DNA from 3 places in the Candidatus Pantoea rara genome. Region 3 is predicted to be linked to each of the others. Evidence: predicted binding sites of a transcription regulator. Region 3 holds the regulator's gene; each other region holds the start of a gene.
What was found. Region 3 encodes PhoB, which activates phosphate uptake and scavenging genes when phosphate is short. Its sites were predicted from a motif close to CTGTCATAAAACTGNCNNAT; they were not measured.
Positions count from the first base shown of each region.

Region 1: ugpB (sn-glycerol-3-phosphate ABC transporter substrate-binding protein UgpB) is a predicted target of PhoB. The motif match lies at 1,308-1,327, and genes of this name have one in related genera.
Region 2: glpT (glycerol-3-phosphate transporter) is a predicted target of PhoB. The motif match lies at 1,345-1,364, and genes of this name have one in related genera.

Region 1 is NZ_CP194942.1:334,918-337,190, reverse strand. Features, by position in the region: gene ugpB (sn-glycerol-3-phosphate ABC transporter substrate-binding protein UgpB) at 1-1,214, opposite strand, end outside; gene livF (high-affinity branched-chain amino acid ABC transporter ATP-binding protein LivF) at 1,615-2,273, opposite strand, start outside.
Region 2 is NZ_CP194942.1:3,800,066-3,802,338, forward strand. Features, by position in the region: gene ACR8BF_RS17915 (carboxylate/amino acid/amine transporter) at 274-1,134, opposite strand; gene glpT (glycerol-3-phosphate transporter) at 1,510-2,273, shown strand, end outside.
Region 3 is NZ_CP194942.1:3,092,716-3,094,988, reverse strand. Features, by position in the region: gene sbcD (exonuclease subunit SbcD) at 1-596, opposite strand, end outside; gene phoB (phosphate response regulator transcription factor PhoB) at 794-1,483, shown strand; gene phoR (phosphate regulon sensor histidine kinase PhoR) at 1,499-2,273, shown strand, end outside.

The DNA.
Region 1 (2,273 bases), 1.2 Mb from region 3:
AGCTCTTCGTCGATCACGGTACGAATCTGCGGCATGTTGCCCAGACGCATCCCTTTGGTGAACGGCAATGGCGGCTTGTTCATCATCTGGCGGGTGGCGATATCCGCACCCGGATTCTTATCGTAGAAGCCCTGCTGTTTCGTCAGCTCGTAGGCGGCGGTAGTAATCGGCAGATAGCCGGTTTTCTGGTGCCATTCCGCAGCAATTTCCGGTTTAGCCAGGAACTGCATGAACTCGGCCACGCCTTTGTAGGTTGCCGCATCTTTGCCTTTCATCACCCACAGGCTGGCACCGCCGATCAGGGCGTTCTGCGGCGCATCTGGCACGGTGTCGTCATACGGCATCATGCCAACGCCGAAGTTGAATTTGGCATAGTGACGGATATCAGCCAGTGAACCGGATGAGGCGGTGGTGATACCGCAGTCGCCGTTGTAGAACTTAGCGGTGGACTCATCTTTGCGGCCAAAGTAGGTGAAGTCCCCTTTCTTGTTCATCGCTTCCAGCAGTTCGATATGACGAACCAGTACCGGCTTGTTGAACTCCAGCACCGCATCAAGCCCGTCAAATCCGTTGTTTTCAGTCGCGACCGGCAGAGCATGCCAGGCGCTGAAGTTTTCAATCTGGATCCAGCCCTGCCAGCCGCTGGCGTAGCCACAGCTCATGCCCGATTTACGCAGTGCGGCGGCATCCCTCGCCAGCTCCTGCCAGGTTTTAGGCGGCTGGTCCGGGTTCAGACCCGCTTTCTTAAAGGCATCTTTGTTGTAATAGAGTACCGGCGTTGAGCTGTTGAACGGCTGAGAGATCAACTGACCTTTGCTGTCGCTGTAGTAGCCCGCTACCGTTGGCACGAACTGTTTTTCATCGAAAGGAATTCCGGCGTCTTTAAAAACCTGATGCACCGGCACAATCGCTTTTGAGGCCATCATGGTTGCCGTACCGACTTCGTAGACCTGCAGTACGGCAGGCGCCTTGCCGCTACGCACTGCCGCAATCCCTGCTGCCAGGCTCTGCTCGTAGTTACCTTTGTAGGTCGGAACAATTTTGTAATCGGGATGCGTCTCGTTAAAACGCTGTGCCAGCGAATCCACTTCTTTGCCAAGCTCGCCTTCCATGGAGTGCCAGAAAGGGATCTCAGTGGCGGCCATGGCATGGCTGCTGAGCGTCAGACCGAGCAGCGCGCTCATCAGGCTACGACGAAAGGTAACGACGGACATAGAATTTTCCTGTGCAGGTAAATACGCGTGAAATCACGGATTTCTGTTTCGCGAAGTAACATGACACGGGGAAATGACGGATTAATAACAACCAGATGACAGCCAGATGACAGGCGAAAGAGAGGAAAAGAGGATGCAGACAGCGCGGCGGCAAAACGCCCACGCGGCCCGTTTTTAGTTACATAAATGGCAGAGCGATCAGGAAGTGAAAACGTGCGATGCGGGTTTACACTTCACTCAAACGCTAATTGCGGCTCCACCAACACCGATATTTAAGGCCGTCGGCGGCGCAGGCAGGTTGCGGGCGGACAGCGCGCAGCCACCGGAGCGTACACATAGTACGTGAGGATGGCGAGCACTGCCCAACCCGAACCTGGCAAGTAAGCCAGGCCGTGCCCCATCAGGCTCCGAGGTACGCGCTGCGGACGGCTTCGTTGGAGAGTAGCGCTGCACCGGTGTCTTCAAGCACCACATGCCCGTTCTCCAGCACATAGCCCCGATCCGCCAGCTTCAGCGCCTGATTCGCATTCTGCTCTACCAGGAAAATCGTCATCCCCTCGCTGCGCAGCTGCTCAATGGTATCGAAAATCTGCTGAATGATGATCGGTGCCAGTCCCAGCGACGGTTCATCCAGCAGCAGCAGGCGCGGCTGGCTCATCAGCGCACGGCCAATCGCCAGCATCTGCTGTTCGCCACCTGACATGGTTCCGGCGCGCTGGATTTTACGCTCTTCCAGACGCGGAAAAAGTTCATATACGCGCTTAATCCGCGTCAGATAGTCCGGTCGGCTGGCAAAAAAGCCGCCCATCGCCAGGTTCTCTTCCACCGTCATACGCGAGAATACCCGCCGTCCCTCTGGCACGATGGCAATCGCTTCACGCATGATGCGCGCCGTTTGCCAGTCGGTAATGGCTTTGCCATCAAAGGTAATGGTGCCCTGGGTCGCGCGCGGCTCGCCGCAGAGCGTGCCCAGCAGCGTGGTTTTTCCGGCTCCGTTAGCGCCAATCAGGGTAACGATTTCGCCCTGATTGATATAGAGGCTGACGTTGTGCAGCGCCT
Region 2 (2,273 bases), 710 kb from region 3:
TGAATCCATCCCTGGCGCCTCGACCGCCGCATTCTTGCGGCGGACGCTTTACTTCTCAACCCGCCTTCCCCTCCTTCATATTCCTTACGAAACCCTGGTTTGGCAGCGATGATGCTGTGAAGTCTTCAGGGCTGGCACGTCAGAAGAGCGAAGCGTCCGGGCCAGGGATGGCCCGGCCGATCCACAGGGATGTGAGATTTCTTCGCGATCGGACGCGCCAGCCCGGGAGGCCGCAGTCCGGCTACAGCAACGGTTTGTCCCAGCACCCAATGATTACCGGTCACTACGCCCCACCACCCAGCGCTTATGCACCCACAGCGAGGCGAGGATCACCAGCGCGCCTGCAATAAAGCTCGGCCAGTGCGGTTTCTCCTGCCAGATAGCCAGATTCACCAGCAATCCGGCGGGAACGTGCATGTTATTCATAATGCCCAGCGTGCCAGCATCGACCTGCGTCGCACCGTAGTTCCACATAAAATAGCCGAGACCGGAAGCGGCGATGCCCAGCCAGACCAGAATGCCCCACTGCAATGAGGTGGTCGGCAACTTCTGCGGATTGCCCCAGGCACACCAGGCGATCACTGCAATTAACACCGCACCCAGATAGAACCAGGAGAATGCCGTGTGCTGCGGCATAGGACGGGTCTCCTGCAAACGCTTATAGCCCACCATTCCCGCCGCAAAGCAGATGTTTGCCAGCTGTACTAATAGCAGGCCAAACCAGAAATGATCGCTGACTTTGTCATAGCGAATAATGGCTGCGCCAGCCACCGCCAGCAGGGCGCTGAAGATATAGCCGATGCGCAGCGGACGACGGCTGATCAGGTCATAAATCAGCGTCACATAGAGCGGCGTCATCACCGTAAACAGCAGGAACTCTGACACGCTAAGATAGAGGTAAGCTTCGAAGCTCAGCAGATACATCACTCCCAGCTGCAGCATCCCGACCAGCATATAAAGCAGCAGCGTTGAAGGGCGATGGCCACGCCAGCGCAGGAACGGTAAAAACACCAGCGCAGCCAGCGCCAGACGCATCAGTACAGAGAACCAGCTGTCTACCTGTCCGGCAAGGTATTCGCCAATCAGGCTGAACGAAAAGGCCCACAGAATGGTGGTAATAATCAATAAAAACACGGCGACGACCCTGAAATGAACAGGCTGTCAGTGTAAACAATGTGCCACTTTCAGGCTGTGAAATCTGGTTGACATGTGATTATAAACCAGGCAATCAGAAGGTCTGCTGGATAGACTGCTTACACTCAATGACATAACTGTCGACGTAATGGATTTTCAGCCAGATAAAATGCGCGAAATAATCCATGGCGTGATCACTTTCGCTACAGAATGTAATAAAACTGTAACAAATGTGTCATTCATCACAGTACCGTTGTGCAACTAACACTATTCTTTGCGCGAAATGGAACATTCTGTATCCATTTTGTTCTGCTCTTTTCCTGCCCCAACCTGCTGGGAATTAAAAACCATAATGTGCCCTGGAGGGCCTCACTGATGCTGAGCATTTTTAAACCTGCACCACGTCAGCCGCAGGTGGCGGAGGATCACGTTGATCCGCTCTACCGTCGCCTGCGCTGGCAAATTTTCATCGGGATCTTTTTTGGTTACGCGGCCTACTACCTGGTCAGAAAAAACTTCGCACTCGCCATGCCCTATCTGGTGGAGCAGGGTTTTTCACGCGGCGATCTCGGCTTTGCCCTGTCCGGTATTTCCATTGCTTACGGCTTTTCAAAATTCATCATGGGCTCGGTCTCTGACCGCTCAAACCCGCGCGTATTCTTACCGGCTGGCCTGATTCTGGCAGCAGCAGTGATGCTGATTATGGGATTTGTTCCCTGGGCGACGTCCAGCATCATGGTGATGTTCGTGCTGCTGTTTGTCTGCGGCTGGTTCCAGGGCATGGGCTGGCCACCCTGTGGACGTACCATGGTTCACTGGTGGTCGCAGAAGGAGCGCGGCAGGATTGTCTCGGTCTGGAACTGTGCGCATAACGTGGGCGGCGGTATTCCGCCGCTGCTGTTCCTGCTCGGCATGGCCTGGTTCAACGACTGGAAAGCAGCACTTTACATGCCAGCGTTTGGAGCGATTGCCATTGCAATTCTGGCCTTTGCGCTGATGCGCGATACGCCGCAATCCTGCGGTCTGCCGCCAGTTGAAGAGTATAAAAACGACTATCCGCCTGACTACGATGCCAGCCACGAAGAGGAGCTGACGGCAAAACAGATCTTCATGAAGTATGTGCTTCCGAATAAGCTGCT
Region 3 (2,273 bases):
ATGTCGCGCACCGAATCGCTCTGGCTGACGCCGACGGTGGTGAGATGGCCGGTGGCGATAATCGGCAGCGCATAACCCAGCGCCTGGGCAGCGGCGAAACGCTGCTGATAGTGATGGGCGATCGCCTCCAGCAGCGAGGTCTGTTTGTCGCGACCCGACTGACCCGCACGGCTGCGCAGGATATCGCGCGGCCGCAGATAGGGAATGGCGCACAGCAGCGCGCCAGGTTCGCCCTGGCGGGTGTTGAGCAGCAGCACATCATCCTGCTCCTGGGGCGTGGCGATCACCCGGGTGTTGAGACAGGCAAGCAGTTCGCGCGACTCATTCAGTGTCGCCACGGAATCGTGGTTGCCCGCCAGCACAATCAGCTGACAGCCGGTGGGCTGCAGCGCCACCACAAAACGGTTAAACATCTCGCGGGCGTAGCTGGGCGGCGTGCCGGTATCAAACAGATCGCCTGCAATAATCAGTGCATCCACCTGATGCTGTTCAATCTGGATCAACAGCCAGTCGAGAAACGCCTGATGCTCGGCTGCCCGACTTTTGTTGTAAAAGAACTGCCCCAGATGCCAGTCCGCAGTATGAATGATGCGCATGATGAGTCCCTGCCGTTGTGATTCGCCCGGCGATTATACTGGCTCTGCGGCCAAAGCAAAAAATTGTCGCTGCGCTGTCATAAATGATTACCAACGGCGTTACAGGCAGGTTATGTTTTTCATAAAAGTGTCACAAATCTGACGCATAATGGCGCCGCGAATCTCAGTGACAGCCGTCATAATCAGCAGGAGTAATAATGGCTAAGCGCATTTTGGTTGTGGAGGATGAAGCCCCCATCCGTGAAATGTTATGTTTTGTTCTGGAACAGAACGACTATCAGCCAATCGAGGCGGAAGATTATGACAGTGCCGTTGGCAAGCTGATTGAACCCTGGCCCGATCTGATTTTACTGGACTGGATGTTACCCGGTGGCAGCGGTATTCAGTTTATCAAGCATCTGAAACGTGAGGCGATGACCCGCGATATTCCGGTGATGATGCTCACCGCGCGCGGTGAAGAGGAAGATCGGGTACGCGGCCTGGAAGTGGGCGCCGATGATTACATTACCAAGCCGTTTTCACCCAAAGAGCTGATGGCGCGAATTAAAGCGGTGATGCGCCGTATTTCACCGATGGCGGTGGAAGAGGTGATTGAGATGCAGGGACTGAGTCTGGATCCCTCTTCACATCGTGTGATGTCCGAAACCACCCCGCTGGAGATGGGCCCTACCGAATATAAGCTGCTGCACTTCTTTATGACCCACCCGGAACGCGTCTACAGCCGCGAACAACTGTTGAACCATGTCTGGGGCACCAATGTGTATGTGGAAGATCGTACTGTCGATGTTCACATCCGTCGTTTACGTAAAGCGCTGGAAGTCTCCGGCCACGATCGCATGGTACAAACCGTCCGTGGAACAGGGTATCGTTTCTCTGCCCGCTACTAAGACGGAGCTTTAACCGTGCTGGAACGCCTCTCCTGGAAGAGATTACTGACAGAACTGCTGCTGGCCTGTCTGCCTGCGGCGCTGCTGGGCATGCTGTCTGGCGGCTTGCCCTGGTGGCTGCTGCTCAGCGTGGTCATGGTGCTGTTATGGCATTTCCACAATCTGATGCGGCTGTCGCACTGGCTGTGGCTGGACCGCACCATGACGCCGCCCGCCGGGCGTGCCAGCTGGGAACCGCTGTTTTATGGTCTTTACCAGATGCAGCTGCGCAACCGGCGACGGCGGCGTGAACTCGGTAATCTGATCAAACGTTTCCGCAGCGGTGCTGAGTCGTTGCCGGATGCGGTGATCCTGACCACGGAAGAGGGCACCATTTTCTGGTGTAACGGCCTGGCCCAGCAGCACCTGGGTCTGCGCTGGCCAGAAGATAATGGCCAGAACATCCTCAATCTGCTGCGTTATCCGGAGTTTTCCCGTTATCTTCGCCAGCGCGATTTTGACAAGCCGCTGACGCTGGTGCTGAACAACAAACTTCATATGGAATTCCGCGTCATGCCCTACAGCGAAGGGCAGTGGCTGCTGGTGGCACGTGATGTGACGCAGATGCATCAGCTGGAAGGGGCGCGCCGCAACTTCTTTGCCAACGTCAGCCATGAGTTACGCACGCCACTCACGGTGCTGCAGGGCTATCTGGAGATGATGAACGACTCGGTGATGAGCGAGCCTTCCCGCAGCAAAGCGTTGCACACGATGTCGGAGCAGACGCGCCGTATGGATAGCCTGGTCAAAC